DNA from 2 places in the Thalassospira sp. CH_XMU1420-2 genome. Region 2 is predicted to be linked to the other one. Evidence: predicted binding sites of a transcription regulator. Region 2 holds the regulator's gene; the other holds the start of a gene.

Region 1 (8,375 bases), 170 kb from region 2:
ATCACGTCATAGTTATAGGTCGGGAAATCAGGGTTGATCAGCGGCTGTTCATCGCTGTTGTTCGGGTCAATCTGATTGAACTGGCCCGCCGACATTTCAAGCCATTCACGGACCTGATCACCATTCAGCAGAACCGCACGCACCGTGTTGGGATAGATATAAAGATCAGCCACGTTTTTAAGCGCGATCTTGCCTTCGGGGATGTCGGTGAAATAGTCCGGACCACCACGCCCGCCGGCCTTGAACGGTGCCCCGGCCGACAGGATCGGAATGCCGTCATATTCCGATCCGTTCAGGATCTTTTCCAGATACCATTTCTGGGCATTGGTCACGATCTGGATCGAGGGATCATCGGCCACCAGCGCAAAGAAACTGTTGATCGGGGCCGATGTCGTACCCACACCTTCGCGCATATAGGCGATCGTTCCTTCGTGCTCTTCCTTGACCGCGGCGATGATTTCGGGATCGGCTTCAACCAGCGGGGTGATGGTACGGCCTTCGCGCTGATAGATCGGGCGGGCGTCTGACAGGCTGTCAACGACGGTCCATTCCCCCGCATCAGAAACATTGAGCGTCAGATCAATCACGCCAAGATGACTGCCCCAGAAGCCCGGCATTACCGCGGCAACACCATTGATCGTGCCTTTGGCGATATCGACACCTTCAAGATCGGAAAAGGCATCGGACGGGAAGACCGTATGGGCATGACCAAACAGGATGGCGTCAATGCCATCGACCTTTGACAGGTAATAGGTAGCGTTTTCTTCCATGCCGTGGCGTTCCATGGTCGAAAGACCGGAATGCGGAACGGCAATGACAATGTCAGCCCCCTTTTCACGCATTTCCGGGACATATTTTTCGGCCATTTCAACAATGTCCTTGGTAAAGACCTTACCTTCCAGATTGGCCTTGTCCCATTGCATGATCTGAGGCGGGACAAACCCGATCACCCCGACCTTTGCCTTGTGGCTTTTACCTTCGTCATCGACAAATTCGCGATCAAGCAGCACATAGGGCTGGAAATAGGGTTTGTCATTTTCGGCATTGCCATCACCATCATCAACAAAGATGTTAGCGCTAACATACGGGAAGTTTGCCCCGGCAATCGCGGTTTCAAGGAACTCCATCCCGTAATTGAATTCATGGTTCCCGAGATTGGCCGCGTCATAGCCCAGCAGGTTCATTGCCTTGTAGACCGGATGGGTTTCGCCCTTTTTCAGGCCGCGTTCCTTGGCCATGTAATCGCCAAGCGGATTGCCCTGGATCAGATCACCGTTATCAACAAAGACGACATTTTCTGCCTCGCCGCGTGCGGTCTTGAGCAAGGTCGCGACCTTTGCCAGACCGACCGTGTCCGATTCACCATCACGGTAATAATCATAATTGACCAGATGGGTGTGAATATCCGTGGTTTCGAGGATACGCAGCGAAACCGTGCTGTCGGCCAGTGCTGTGCCGCTGAGCAATGCCAGCGAAAGTCCGATCGCGGATGCGCCAGCGGTGCGAAGGCCTGCCTTGTGGATGAATGTCATGGGTCTTTTCCCTGTTCGAGTGCTCGGTCGATCAACTTTATTCTTGTTCAGATGGTCAGGTTTTGAAGATTTTGCGAAAAAGATGGGGCAAATACAAATGGAAACGCCCGCGCATCTGCACGGGCGTTTCCGGATTTGAAACAAAGCGCCAAAAAGGCCATTGAGATCAGGCAGGAACGGCATGCGGCGATTTGTAGCCCCGCACCACTTCGTTCCCAGGTTCCGGATCATGGGGCACATTAAGCGCAAGCACCAGCGACACAGCCGCCATCGCCGCACCGGCCAGGAACACCGCACTTGGCGAAAACAGCCACAACAATCCGAATGCCGCAGGAATGAAGACCGCTGCGATATGGTTGATCGTGAAGCTGACCCCTGCTGTTGACGAAATATCGGCCGGATCGGCGATCTTCTGGAAATAGGTCTTGATGGCGATTGCCATGGCAAAGAACAGATGATCGATCACATAAAGGCCACCGGCAACCACATGGTTGTCAACAAAGGCATAGGAGACGAACACGATGAACAGACCGATATATTCAAAGGTCAGGGCACGGCGTTCCCCCCATTTGCCGATCAGCTTGCCGATCTTGGGTGCGAGGAACATGTTGATCGCGTGGTTCAGTAGATACAGCAACGTGATGGTTGCCGCGTCATATCCGAACTTTTCAACCATCAGGAAGCCGGCAAACACGGTAAAGATCTGGCGTCGGGCGCCGCTCATGAAGGTCAGCGCATAATAAAGCCAGTAGCGTTTGCGCAAGATCAGCTTTTTGGTTTGCGGATGGGCATCGGAGAATTTCGGGAAAGCGCCCCAGACAAACAACGCCGCAATCACCGTCAGCGCGCCGCCAAACAGATAGACATAACGATAGTCGACATCGAAGATTTCCAGCATCAGCCAGACAACCCCGAACATCACAAGCGATGAAATCGACTTCGCCGAAAGCTGTTTGCCCATCACCATGGCGGTGCGTTCCTTTTTGACCCACTGCAAGGAAAGCGCCTGTTGCATGGTTTCAAAATAATGGAAGCCAATCGACATCAGAACCGTGGTGCAATACAGACCAATCACCGTCGGGAAATATCCCGAAATTGCCACCCCGACCCCTAGGACCAGCAAGGACAGCAACGCAAATGTCTGTTCGCGCAGTACCAGCAAGACAAAGATCGCGGTAAAGGCAAGGAACCCCGGAATTTCACGCAGGGACTGCAAAATTCCGATCTCACGTCCCGTAAAGTCCGCCATCTCGATCGAAAAGTTGTTCAAAAGCGCCATCCATGTCGAAAAGGACAATGGCATGGCTGCGGCCATCACAATCAGAAGAACTTCCGGATTGCGCCAGCCCTTATAGACCGGGACACCGGCCGCCGCCGCGTCGGACACCTCACCGATCGGGGCCGCGTGGTTGGAGGCTTCGGGTATGATTTCTTCCTTGGACATTTTGTCTCCCCGGACTGGGCCGCATTGGTGGCGGTTCCGCTGTCACGCATCGTATGTTTTGGAATGAAACCAAATTAAACCTATTGCAGTCCGTCTGTCTTACGATAATCTGCCATCATATATCGCAAAACAGACACACGAGGCGTTCCGATGGACCGTCCAACCCCGATTGACGAAGCCAACCATATCCGTCCGCGCCCCTATGCGTTGCCGCGCCCGATCTATGTCCGTATGAGCGACGTGCCCGCCGGGCACAGCATCGGCGCGCACAGCCATGACTGGTGCCAACTGATTTACGCATCCGAAGGGACGATGAAGGTCATTACCGAAGCCGGGATATGGATCGTGCCGCCACAACGCGCGGTCTGGGTGCCGCCCCATCTTGAACACGCCGTGACCCATGCGACCTTTACCCGTGCGCGCCATATCTATATTGACCGCACTGCGCCGGTGAACCTGCCTGATCGGTGCATGGTACTTGATGTCAGTCCGCTGTTGCGTGAACTGATCCGTGCGGCAACCGAAATTCCGATCGAATATGACGAAGATGGCGCAGAAGGCCGTTTGATGCGGGTTCTGCTTGATCAATTACGGGCGCCGGACCAGGAAAACCTGCATCTTCCGGCCCCGAAGGACGCGCGGCTTGGCAAGATTTGCGACGCGCTGCTTGAAAACCCGGCAGATAACCGCACCCTGGATGACTGGTCGCGCATCTGCGGGGCGTCATCACGCACATTGGCACGGCTGTTTCTGCGCGAAACCGGGATGCCGTTTCGCGATTGGCGCCAAAAACTGCGCCTGCTTTATGCACTTGAAAAACTGGCGAATGACCGCCCTGTCACCGAGATCGCGCTTGATCTTGGCTACGAAACGCCATCCGCCTTCATCGCCATGTTCCGTAAGGTTACCGGACGCACACCGGGCGGCTATTTCCGCTGATCATCCCGCGATGCCAGCCCGGAAAACCCGGCCCGCCATCCCGTGCAACGTCAATCGTTACTGAAATTGCGCAGCGGCGGAAAGATGTCATTGTCGGGTTCGGGATCGATGTCATATCGGCGGATGGCTTTGGCGTGGGCCTGTCCGGATTTGCGGTTCTGGGCACACAGATTGTGAATTTCAACCATCATGTCCGATGACCAGCAAAGGGCATTTGCCTTGCCTTCTGCCCGGGCTTTTTCAGAAGCCTTGTCAGATGCGCTGCCGGTTTTGTCTCGAAGGGCTTCTTCATGCAGACTTTCGCCATCACGACCAACAAGCATCCGATCAAGGGTCGGCATCACATCGGCAATGCTTTTGAGAACCGAGACACTTTCACCGATGGTGCGGATCATTGCCATGGCCATTGCCTCATACGGATCAGAGGGCGGCGGTCCATCGGCAATTTCCTTGCTGCTTTCGGCGATCAGATCAAAATTGGACCGCGACCGCGCCAGCAAGGCCACCGGACTGTTCCCGGCCTTGTAATTGGGTTCGTTAATGCGGCGACCTGGCACAATATGGCAGGCCGGCCCCCAGTCACGTCCCGGATCAGAGAAGTTGCGCTCTCCTTTCCGACGTGCCGGGTGTGAATCGACTGAATTCATGTTCTCCCCCAGAGAGAAATCTCAGCGTTGCCCCGAATGCCCCGCTGTTTCTTCAATCGACCGCAGAGCTTTATATTTTGATGCGCTTGTTTAGCACAGCTTGTGGTTGTCCAATGCACACGGCGTCCAAATCGCTTTGCATTGAGTCCAAAAATCATCGAAAAACCGCCTGTTCCGTAACGTCCATACCTTTGGACCCACCCTTGGGGATAGGCAAATTGACGCCCGCTATACCAAAGGTCTTTTGCACCGGATGGCGATTGGCTGTAGTTAAATTAGAAAAGCTGCAAATTAAAAATGCGGCAAAAACAATGACCGTCATCACACATGGTTTCCTGCAATACGCAGCGTCGGGTAACGCGACGTATCACCAAGTGATGATCACGATCAGGCACATCGATGTCGGGGGGAAAGGAGGCGATCGGGATGTGTCATAGCCAATTACGGCACAGACCATTAAATCAGAATAAACTAATTTAAATTATCCGAATTTAATAGCTTTACCTCATTCGTTAGTTTACTTAATCTCGACCTGTGGATAGGCAAGTACGCCTGACCCAATCCACACCGCATACATTCGTTGTAAGTGTCCGCCACGTAGGCAATTGGGGTAGCAAGATGCAACCGGATCAAGATTCTGCTGGAACCACCAGCACGTTCTTCACTGTCGACAATCTGCCGATGCAGGACCGTTTTCCGGTCTGGAAAGAGTCGATATCCTGTCTTTTCGATGTAGATGCCGAAAAACAGGTTCGGGAAGATGATTTCCGAACAACGATCCGATCCCATCTGTTTGGTTCCTTGATGTTGATGGAAGTTGAGTCCCGCCAGCAGCAATGGCGCCGTGGCTATCAACAGATTGTCGGCAATGGCATGGATCATTACGGCATCGGCGTCTATCAGCGTGGCGAGATCGAATGCGAAACATCGCGTGGGCATGACAGGCTTAAACCCGGCGGCATTCTTATTTATGACCTGACCCAGCCCTTCACGGCACAGACAAGCGATCATCTGACACTTAATCTTGTGATTCCGCGGGCCCTGCTTGAAGACCATTTGCAGCATCCCGATGACCATTGCATGCGCTTTTTGGCGCCCGATGACCCGATGGTGCAGATCATCCGTGACATGGTTCTGTCGCTTCAGCGCAATGTCTGTGAACTTGGCCATCAGCAAGCCCAAATATTTGAAAAGATGTTCCCCACCATGCTGGCGACCTGTTTGAATTCGGTCAGCAGCCAGACCGCCGATAGCAGCCATGAACGCCAGAACATCCTGAGCATGGTCAAGATGCGGCGTTATTTCCGTGAAAATCTGTGTTCGCCGGACCTCAATCCACGGCGGGCGGCCCAGGATTTGGGGGTATCACGGTCCAAGCTTTATAACTATTTCGCGCCCTATGGCGGGGTTTATACCTATGTCCGTGACATGCGGCTGCGTAAGGCAATATCGCTTTTGAATGATCCGCATTCTGCGCGGTCTTCGATTTATGACATTGCACTGGAATGCGGCTTTTCGAGTGACGCCAGCTTCATCCGGGCATTTCGCGACAAGTATGACGCCACACCGGGTGAAGTCCGGAACGGGGCCGCGATCCATTCCCGCAAAACCCAGTGCATTGCCGGGCTGGTCAACAAACAGTTTGAAAACTGGATACACGGTCTTGGCTAGTGACCTGGTGCGGTCTTTGCAAGGCAACAGCACGCACTGATCAGATACGAAACGCAATCGCGTCAGATTTTCCAGATACCGGTAATCTTGGTGTCGGATTTGCAGATGGCGTCGTGCCCGAACAATCCTTCGATCGCCAGAATTTCCACGTCTTCGGATTTGAAAAGCTTGATCATCCGCAAGCCGATATAGGCATTGGGCACCAGAATGATATCGGCCAGTCCAAGATACTGATCGATCAGGTGGTCCAGATTTTCCTGATTTTGTTCAAGGATCACGACGGGCCGCTGATTGCTGAATCGGCCATATACCAGTGGATCATCACGACGCACTTCAGATACGTTCTGCATTTGCCGGTCTTCCCTACTTGGTTGACGACCTGCACCAATGCGTCATGAAACGGTTTCATTGCCATTGGTACTATTCGTGATCTCCGACAGTTTGGACCATTCCCGGGCCTGTCACTATTCCAGCGGTCCATATTTATGCGCAAAGCGTCCAGAATTTGTAACAAGCAGTCGCGGCATCCCCATTACAATTTCGACATGTAAATTTTTATCAGCCCAGACATGAGAATTTGTCATTCATCGAATGTCGCCAAACTCCGCTATTGATTACATCAGCGCCCCCGGAGTTATCAGCAATGAACAGTGTTTGGACCGGCATAGGATTACGTCTGGCAGCAACCGGCTTGTTTGCCATCATGAGCCTGTTTGTCCGCATGGCGTCCCTTGAAGCGCCGGTCGGCCAGATCATGTTCTGGCGCAGCTCTGTCGCGATTGTGCCGATCGTGCTGTATCTGATGTGGCGCCATGAATTTCCGCGCGCGCTCAGAACCAAGCGGCCTTGGGGGCACCTCAAACGCAGCACATTTGGTGGCGTTTCGATGTTTCTTTCCTTTGTGTCGCTGGCATATCTTCCGCTGGCACTGGCCACCGCGCTGGGCTTTCTGGCCCCGCTTGTGGTGATCCCGGTTGCAATCATTGTGTTGCGTGAAAATCCGGGCTGGCTGGTTACGGGCGCGACCGTTGCCGGGTTTGCCGGGGTGTTTCTGATCCTGTGGCCGATGATTTCAACACCGGGGCTTGATCATGAAACGATGATCGGGATCGGGGCCGGAATTGCCTTTGCAATTACCACCGCCTTTGCCAAGACCCAGATCAAGGCCCTGACCACGACCGAACCATCGGGCACGATTGCCTTTTACTTTGCACTTGTCTGTTCGATTGGCGGACTTTTGACCATTCCGTTTGGCTGGGCACCGGTGTCATCGGGCAATCTGGTCTGGCTGATCGGGGCGGGACTGACCGGCGGGCTTGCCCATATCGCCATGACAGAAGCATTGGCACGTGCACCGGTTTCAACGCTTTCGGCATTTGAATACACCGCGATGATCTGGGCGATCGCGCTTGATCTTCTGGTATTTGGTGTGCTGCCGGCCCCCGTAAGCCTGATGGGGGCGGTCCTGATCGTTCTGGCCGCGGCCCTGGTGATGTTCAATGACCGGCTTGTCGATTTGGCCAAACGCCAGCTTGCCAAAACCGCACCGGTAGTTGATGCGGGGACACTTTCAGATGCGCCCCCGACCGCACCGGCCAAGACACCAGCTGAATAGCGGCCGAATAACGAGCACCATCACGCCGAAGACAAAAAAGGGTCCGAAGACCCTAGATCGCCTTTTTGCCTTCCTGAAGCTTGGTAAGGGCATACAAGGTCAGATTGGTCGGGGTCGGAATGCCAAGTTCCCGGCCCTTGCGCACGATATAGCCGTTAAGATAGTCAATCTCGCTGGGCTTTCCGCGCGCCAGATCCTGCGCGGTTGAGGAAAATTGTGCAGGCATGGTGGCGGCAATTTTTTCGATCGCTTCCCAGACATTGCCCGGCACGGTGACACCATCGGCCTTTGCCACGGCAAGACATTCATCAACCGCATTACGCATCACATCCCAGACACCGTCCCCTTCGACCAGTTTTCCATAAGGAAGCTGGGTAATGGCAGACAGCGCGTTATAGGCACAATTCAGGATCATCTTGGCCCACAGGGCGCCGGGGGCGTTTTCGGAAATCTCGACCGGGATACCGGCCGGACGCAGGGTATCCGCAACCAGCTGGCTTTGATCGGACGGTCCGAAAACCAGTTCC
Region 2 (8,375 bases):
CTTGGTGCGATCTGATCTGGCTTAATGCCCGGATGCGGTCGCGATACATCGCGGCCTGTTCGAATTCCATGCGCTCGGACGCCGCCATCATATCAGCTTCAAGCTGCTTGAGGATTTTCTGGCTGCGGCCGGTCAGGAAGTCACGGCAGATATCAACAAGCCCGTCATATTCCGGCTTGGATATGCGGTCGACACAGGGTGCTGCACACCGTTTGATTTGATACAGCAAACACGGGCGCGACCGGTTCGAGAAAACCGCATCGGTACAGGACCGCAACAGGAATGCGCGCTGCAAATGGTTGATCGTATTGTTCACCGCCCAGGCAGACGCAAAAGGCCCAAAACAGCTGCCATCCTTGGCGCGTGCCCCGCGATGTTTGACGATGCGCGGGTAATCATGATCTTCGGTGATCAGGATATAGGGAAAGCTTTTGTCATCTCGCAAAAGAATGTTGTAACGCGGCTTGAGCTTCTTGATCAGGTTGGATTCAAGAAGAAGGGCTTCGGCCTCGGTATGAGTGGTGATGATTTCCATCCGGACCGTCTGGGCGACCATACGGGCAATCCGGATCGGCAATTGCATGATGCGGGTATAGGCCACCACACGCTTTTTAAGGTTCTTGGCCTTGCCGACATAAAGTACCCGGTCCTTGTCATCGAGCATCCGGTAAACGCCCGGTGCACCCGGCATGGTTTTCAGGGCGTATTTGATTGCCTCGACACCACGCGCGGCCCCGCCCCGGTTTTCGTCACCTTCAAGGGACAAACCGATTTCCCGCCCCGGGGCAGCTTCCCCGTTCGGGTTTTCGGAGGGGGCATCAGGCTTCATAAAGGCACTCCGCAATCAGACAAATACATCCAAAGTTGTGACGGCCGTCACAATCTGGCCGGGCTTTGGAACATAGCCGAAAAGATTAACATCGCAACACCGCGTCAGGGAATCGTGGCGGAAAAAAGATGTCCACCAAGACTGTGGATAACTATGTGGGTAATAGGGGGGCTTCTTCCTGCACCCCTTGAGAGTCTTAACTTTCTGTGAAGTGCCCAAATATTGAGCAAAACAGTTAAGTCATTGATTTATATATCAAAAATAACTGTCAACATGAAATCATTCGGTAATACAGCCGTAAAAATCGAATATTTTCCTTTGATTCCATCTCGCCAAATGCTTGTGCATAAGGACTGCTGCGATTCGCCCCAAGGGAATCACAGAGTCCCTTGGTCCGCCGGTTTGAAAAAGTAAATTTTTTAACGAAATCGGGCGTAAATCAACGCGCGATATTGTGCCGTTCGATTTCGACCCCGACCGCCGAGACGTCTTCAAAAACGTCGAGCTTTTCAACCCGGACGATCACCTTGCGCACGCGCGGATCAGCAAGGCACATATCCGCAAGTTTTTCCCCAAGGGTTTCCACAAGGTTCACATGACCATCCTGGCAGATGCGTCGGGTCCCAACCACAAGATCCTCGTAGCTCAGGACCGTGGTGATATCGTCATTCTGAACCCCGTCCCCTTCGAGGACTGCCAGATCAAGATTGATCCGGACCCGTTGCGGGGCTTCCTTCTCATGGTCATAAACACCGATCGAGGTATGAATGACCATATCGCGCACAAAGACACGGCGCAGGCTGCCGGCCCGGTCTGCATGGGGCAGATCGGCAAAAGGCAATGTCGTAATTTTGGCATCCTGTTTCAGGCCTGCGGTCATAGTCGGGTCTTCCTTGTGCTGCTTTTGGGTATGGGCGCCTTGTGCTGCCCTCCCCGTCCGGCCGATGTCAGACCATCATGCCTGACATCATTCGATTGGCTTGTCATTATTGCCACTGGGCGCCCAATCAAGGTGCTGCCCGCCGTCAAGGGCTAACATTTGCCCGGTGATGGCAGGCGCGGCAAGGAAAAATCGAACCGCGTCGCAAATCTCTTGCGGGTTTGTCCCGACTTTAAGCGGGGTTTTCTCGCACTGCTGATCGAAAATGTCCTGTGTTTGTCGGCTACTAGGCAAAGCCGGACCCGGCCCGATCGCATTAACACGAATTTTCGGCGCCAATGCCAGTGCAAGGGTCTGGGTCAAGGTCCACAACCCGGCCTTTGACAATGTATAGGTCACGAAATGCGGGTTCAGATTCCAGACCCGCTGATCGATAATATTGACGATCAGGCCTTTGACATCGTCGGGCAGGCGTTTGGCAAATTCCTGTGACAGAACAAACGGCGCCCGCAGATTGGCCTCCATATGGAGGTCCCAGCTTTCGCGGGTGGCCGATTGAATGTCATCATATTCAAATGTCGACGCATTATTGATCAGAACCGCAATCGGCCCCAAGGCCGCCTGTGCTTCGCGCACAATCCGGTGGGTGTCTTCTTCGTTGGCGAGATCGGCGGAAATCACACAGGCGCGTCGGCCAAATGCACGGATTTCCTCGGCCAGGCTTTCGGCATCCTTGCGCGAATGATGACAGTGCAGCGCTACATCATAGCCATTTCGCGCCAGATCAAGCGACAGGGCCCGACCGATGCGTTTAGCTGCACCTGTAATCAAAACGTTTTTGGGCACCTGTGCAGTCATTTTCTGCGGATCCCTTTATGCGTCTGTCAATTCAACCAAGCCGGTCTTCAGGCTGCTACAAGTTGGAAGACATAAACCAAATAGGCAATCACAAATGCACTTCCGGTAACGCGCGAAATTTTGCGAAACGCATAGGCAACAGCAAGCAACCCGACGGTTACCGCCAGCATGATCCACAAATCGGAATTCAAAATCTGTTCCGGCACCGGAATTGGCGCAATAAGCGACACCCCGCCAATAATCACCAGAAGGTTCAAAAGGTTCGAACCCAGCACGTTGCCAAGTGCAACGTCTGAATGACCACGGAATGCCGCGACCACAGATGCCGCAAGTTCGGGCAATGACGTTCCGAACGCAACCAGCGTCAAACCGATAACGGCCTCGGAAACACCGAACTGCCGGGCAACGGCAACGCCACCGTCAACAAGCCATTCCGCCCCGAACATCAGTGCGACAATCCCGATCAGGGTTGCCGCAAGCGGCTTGGCCCAACCTTTGGGCACCTCGCCAACTTCATCGACTTCTTCTTCATGCAAATGGCTGGCTTCGCTGGGCATGTTTTTGTCATGCTTGTAGGTGAAATACCAGATAGCCGCCAACACACACAGCATCAGGGCCCCGGCCCACCGGTCAATCGCCCCGAACATGCAAAGTGCGATGAACAAAACGGTGCCCAGCAGCATGGTGCCGCCATCGCGAACAACCGTGATGCGTCCTGCCGCAACCGGTTTAAGCACCGCAACCGCACCGAGGATCAGCAGGATATTGGCAATATTGGAACCGACCACATTGCCCATCGCAATATCGGCCGTTCCTTTGAGCGATGCGTTCAATGACACGACAAATTCCGGCGCCGATGTCCCGGCCGCAACGATCGTCAAACCGACAATGACTTTTGACACCCCAAGCAAAAGAGCCAATCCAACGGCACCACGCACGATAAATTCGCCACCAGCCGTCAACAGGACAAGACCGGCGATAATCTGAAGATAGGGGATAAGCTGTTCCAAGACGCGTTTGCTCTTATTGGGTGTCAATTATATGGACCTGATCAGGCCCGCGGAACATGGCATCTGGCACCGGGATTGGCAAGTCATCAGGGCATGACAATTTTCACAGCACACAATTGAATTCCCCGCCCGGCGCATTAGGTCAAACCAACAAGACAAGCCTTGAAACAGATCAAACCGGTACGGGTTAATTGCCTTGGCATCGTCAAATTTCCACAGGACGATACCGTTCAATTCCGCTATCCTGATCATCTCGTTGTTTTCAAATATTTATCTGCTTTGCCGGATCGATTCTGACCATGCATCACAGCGTTCTGTTCGAGCTGTTCCTGATCCTTGCTGCGGCTGTGGTTGCAGTACCCATCGCGCATCGTTTGCGCGCCAATTCGATTATCGGTTTTCTGATCGGCGGATTTTGCATCGGGCCATTCGGGTTTGGACTGATTACCGAACGCGAAGACATTTCCACAGTTGCCGAACTGGGGGTCGTCTTCCTGCTGTTCATGATCGGGCTTGAACTGTCGCGCGAACGATTGCGCGTCATTGGCGGGCGGTTTGCAGCACTCGGCCTGTTGCAGATCCTGGTTTCAATGGCTGCGATCATGGGCGTTCTGGCGCTGCTTGATCTGCCATTGGCGGCATCCCTTGTTATTGCCGGTGCGCTGGCCCTGTCATCAACCGCGATTATCCTTAAACAGTTGTCCGATGACCGGCAGCTCAATACCCGTTTCGGGCGGGCCGCCCTTGCAATCCTCCTGGTCCAGGACGTGGCGGTTGGTCCGTTCCTGATCATGGTTCAGGCGGCGGGCAATGCCGGTACCGAAACCAGCCCGTGGATCAGCATTCTTCTTGGCTTCGGTTCTGTCGCCCTGCTTCTGGTCGCAGGACGGTATCTTTTGCCGCATCTGTTTCGCTATATCGCGTCGCTTAAAAACCCGGAACTGTTTGCGATTGGCACCCTGTTCGTTGTTCTTGCCGCCAGCACCCTGACCGAAGTTTCCGGACTTTCGATGGCACTTGGCGCGTTCATTGCCGGTGTGATGCTGGCCGAAACCGAATTCCGCCATCAGATCGAAGCCGATATCGCGCCATTCCGTGGCGTTTTCCTGTCGCTGTTCTTTATGTCGGTCGGGATGTCGGTCAATGCCAATGTCGTCTATGAACAGTTTGGCAGTGTGCTGCTGTGGCTGATTGCATTGCTTCTGATCAAGACGGCCGTTCTGTTTGTCTTGTCCTTGGCGATCCGGTTTGAACGGGGTTCGGCCCTTCGTGTTGCGATGAGCCTGGCAGCAGGCGGTGAATTTGCATTCGTCATGTTTGCACTGGCGGCCCAGAATGGTGCAATTCCGCGTGATCTTGCCGCGATGCTGATCCCGGTGGTTGCCTTGTCGATGGCATTGACACCGACCCTGATCAATCTTGGTCACCGGATCGAGGAAAAGCTGCACCCCAAGGAAGACGACCAGCTTGGCCCGATCTCGGATGAAACCGAAGGCATCCACCAGCATGTTCTGGTCATCGGCAGCGGGCGTGTTGGTCGGGTTTTGGCGCGTCTTTTGAAAACCCGCGATATTCCGTTCATTGTTCTCGACAGTGATGCCCAACAGGTATCGCGCGGCCGTGCAGAGGGACTTCCCGTATTCTTTGCCGATGGGTCACGCCCGGAAACATTCCGCGCCGCCCACACCGATGAAGCCCGTATCGCGGTTGTTGCCATGGGTAACCCGCATGCAACCGAAAAGACCGTGGCGCTTCTACGTCAGCATTATCCGCATCTCAAGATCTTTGCCCGCGCCCAGGACATCACCCATATCGGTCCGCTGTCGCGCAGCGGGGCCGATGCGGCAATTCCCGAAGTACTGGAAACCGGCCTTCGGCTTTCGGATCATGTGCTGTCGGCCTGTGACGTGCCACAAGAAGACATTGATGCCGAAATCGCCAAGTTCCGGCGCGCCGACATGTTGTTGATGAACGAACTGGCACCAAGGACCCAGCGTAAAAAAGCCCCGGAACCGGCACAAGCAGCACCGGCATCAGAAGTCGCACCAGAGACGACATCATCCGCGGCACCTGCATCCGTGGCATCTGCATCCCCGGCGACCGCGAAAACAACAAAGGCATCTGGCACGGCTGCGCAAACCGCAAAACCCAAACCGACGGCAAAGAAACCTGCGTCGCGTGCCATGCCAAAGAAAGCAACCGCGCGCAAGGTTGCGACAAAACCCGCCGCAACCAAAACAACGTCGGGCAAAACCACATCGGCCAAAAAAGCAGCGCCCCGCAAACCGGCGACAAAGACAGCGTCATCAGACAAATCGGCAACATCCGGGTCAAAACGCACCACACGCGGCAAAGCTAAAGACAGCTAAATGCAAAACCCCCGCGGCCTGTGGCAACGGGGGTTTTGTTTGATCTGAGTGTCAGAATTTTTTCCGACGAGCCATCCAACTAGCCAGCAGCCCGGCCTTGTGGCCGGATCAATCAGGCCGCAGTTTCCGAGTCCAGCGCATAGCCGGCTGCCCGAACCGTCCGGATGATGTCGCGGGTACCTTTGACATCATTCAGGGCCTTGCGCAGGCGGCGGATATGCACATCAACCGTGCGGGTTTCGACATAAATGTTCGGCCCCCAAACAGCATTCAAAAGCTGCTCGCGGGAGAAAACACGCCCCGGATGTTCAAGGAAGTAACGCAGAAGACGAAATTCGGTCGGACCAAGGTGGATGGCCTTGCCATTACGGCTGACGCGATGGGCGGCAAGATCCATTTCGATATCGGAATAGACCAACTGCCCTTGTGGTTGCGCCGGACCGGATCGGCGCAGAAGTGCGCGAATACGTGCCAGCAACTCGCCAATCGCGAACGGTTTGGTGACATAGTCATCAGCACCGGTATCAAGGCCGCGAATGCGATCCCCTTCTTCGCCGCGCGCAGTCACCATGATGACCGGCAAATCGCGGCTTTCGGGTTTGCGGCGGATCTGACGGCAAACCTCGATCCCCGACATGACCGGCAACATCCAGTCCAGAAGGACAAGATCAACATGCGTTTCAGCAAGAATTTTCAACGCTTCGTCACCGTCACCGGCTTCGACAACCTGCATCCCCTCACGTTCGAGGTTGTAGCGCAACATGGTTACGATTGCAGCTTCGTCCTCGACGATAAGAACCGTTGGGTCCATCTTCCTATGCTCCAGTGTCACTCATTCGGTTCGACAACAGCAAAGTTCGCTGCATCATTTTTTGGCCGGTCGATTGCCGGCAGGTCTTCGCCCTTGATCCGGTAATAGATCGTTTCGGCGATATTGGTGGCATGATCGCCAATACGTTCGATGTTCTTGGCGATGAACAGCATGTGGGTCGATGCCGTAATGTTGCGCGGATCTTCCATCATGTAGGTCAGCAATTCGCGGAACAGCGAATTGTACATGTCATCGACTTCCTGATCGCGCGCCCAGACGCGTTCCGCCTTTTCGGCGTCACCTTCGATATAGGCGTCGAGAACATCTTTGATGATTTCCTGTGCAAGCTTGCCCATATTCGGGATCACCTGGACCGGACGGATCGGCGGGATCTGGTTCAGGACCTGGGCACGTTTGGCAATGTTCTTGGCCAAATCACCAATACGCTCAAGATCATTGGACAGCTTAAGCGCCGTCACGACCTGACGCAGGTCATCAGCCATCGGCTGGCGCAGGGCCAGAAGACGGACCGCAAAGTCCTGCACTTCCTGTTCGAGAACATCGATACGATGGTCTGAAAGAATGACTTTTTCAGCCAGTTCCGAGTCACGCTTTACAATAGAGCGGATCGCAGAGATCAGCTGACTTTCTGCAAGCCCGCCCATCTGCGAGATGATGTTGTTCAGACGGGTCAGTTCCTCGTCGAACGAACTCACGATATGTGTTTTGTCGTCAGCCATTTATGCGTTCTCCTCGTATCGCTTAACCAAAGCGACCGGTAATGTAACCCTTGGTGCGGTCGTCTTTCGGGTTGGTGAAGATCTGATCGGTTTCACCAACTTCTACCAGCTTGCCAAGGTGGAAAAATGCGGTCCGCTGCGATACACGCGCAGCCTGCTGCATGGAGTGCGTCACGATCACGATCGTGTAGTTCGAACGCAGTTCGTCAATCAGCTCTTCGACCTTTGCCGTTGCAATCGGATCAAGTGCCGAGCACGGCTCGTCCATCAGAATGACTTCCGGGCTGACCGCGACCGCACGTGCGATGCAAAGACGCTGCTGCTGACCACCCGAAAGACCGGTAGCGGGCGATTGCAGGCGATCTTTGACTTCCTTGAGAAGACCGGCACGCTCAAGCGAGGTCATGACAATTTCATCAAGTTCGTCACGCGAATTGACCAGACCATGAATACGCGGGCCATAGGCCACGTTGTCATAGATCGATTTCGGGAACGGGTTCGGTTTCTGGAACACCATCCCGATACGTGCGCGCAGCTGAACAACGTCGATCCGCTTGTCATAGATATCGCGGCCATCAAGGGTCACCTTGCCATTGATGGTCACACCATCAATCGTGTCGTTCATGCGGTTCATACACCGCAGGAAGGTCGACTTGCCACAACCCGACGGGCCAATCAAAGCGGTAACCTGACGTTCGACGATATCCAGATTGACATCGAACAGCGCCTGGTTGTCGCTATAGAAAAGATTAAGGTCACGTGCCGTCATTTTCGGGCTTGCGACCGACGGCTCTGCCGTCATTGCGCTCTGGGATACAGCAGCCATTTTACCACTTCCGTTCAAATTTTTTGCGCAGATACACAGCCAGTCCATTCAT

What was found. The regulator PhoB, encoded in region 2, activates phosphate uptake and scavenging genes when phosphate is short. The targets are predictions, from matches to a motif close to TNTCATAAAACTGTCA.
Region 1: WA429_RS03340 (bifunctional 2',3'-cyclic-nucleotide 2'-phosphodiesterase/3'-nucleotidase) is a predicted target of PhoB. The motif match lies at 1,596-1,611, and genes of this name have one in related genera.

What each region holds. Positions count from the first base shown of each region.
Region 1 covers NZ_JAYMEG010000001.1:742,615-750,989, reverse strand. Annotated here, with positions in the region: gene WA429_RS03340 (bifunctional 2',3'-cyclic-nucleotide 2'-phosphodiesterase/3'-nucleotidase) at 1-1,532, opposite strand, end outside; gene WA429_RS03335 (MFS transporter) at 1,699-2,976, opposite strand; gene WA429_RS03330 (AraC family transcriptional regulator) at 3,127-3,915, shown strand; gene WA429_RS03325 (hypothetical protein) at 3,966-4,562, opposite strand; gene WA429_RS03320 (hypothetical protein) at 4,717-4,884, opposite strand; gene WA429_RS03315 (helix-turn-helix domain-containing protein) at 5,181-6,233, shown strand; gene WA429_RS03310 (hypothetical protein) at 6,296-6,583, opposite strand; gene WA429_RS03305 (DMT family transporter) at 6,877-7,848, shown strand; gene WA429_RS03300 (ketopantoate reductase family protein) at 7,901-8,375, opposite strand, start outside.
Region 2 covers NZ_JAYMEG010000001.1:571,242-579,616, reverse strand. Annotated here, with positions in the region: gene uvrC (excinuclease ABC subunit UvrC) at 1-829, opposite strand, end outside; gene folB (dihydroneopterin aldolase) at 1,269-1,709, opposite strand; gene WA429_RS02545 (SDR family oxidoreductase) at 1,797-2,567, opposite strand; gene WA429_RS02540 (calcium/sodium antiporter) at 2,615-3,577, opposite strand; gene WA429_RS02535 (cation:proton antiporter domain-containing protein) at 3,877-5,946, shown strand; gene phoB (phosphate regulon transcriptional regulator PhoB) at 6,059-6,757, opposite strand; gene phoU (phosphate signaling complex protein PhoU) at 6,775-7,497, opposite strand; gene pstB (phosphate ABC transporter ATP-binding protein PstB) at 7,520-8,323, opposite strand; gene pstA (phosphate ABC transporter permease PstA) at 8,325-8,375, opposite strand, start outside.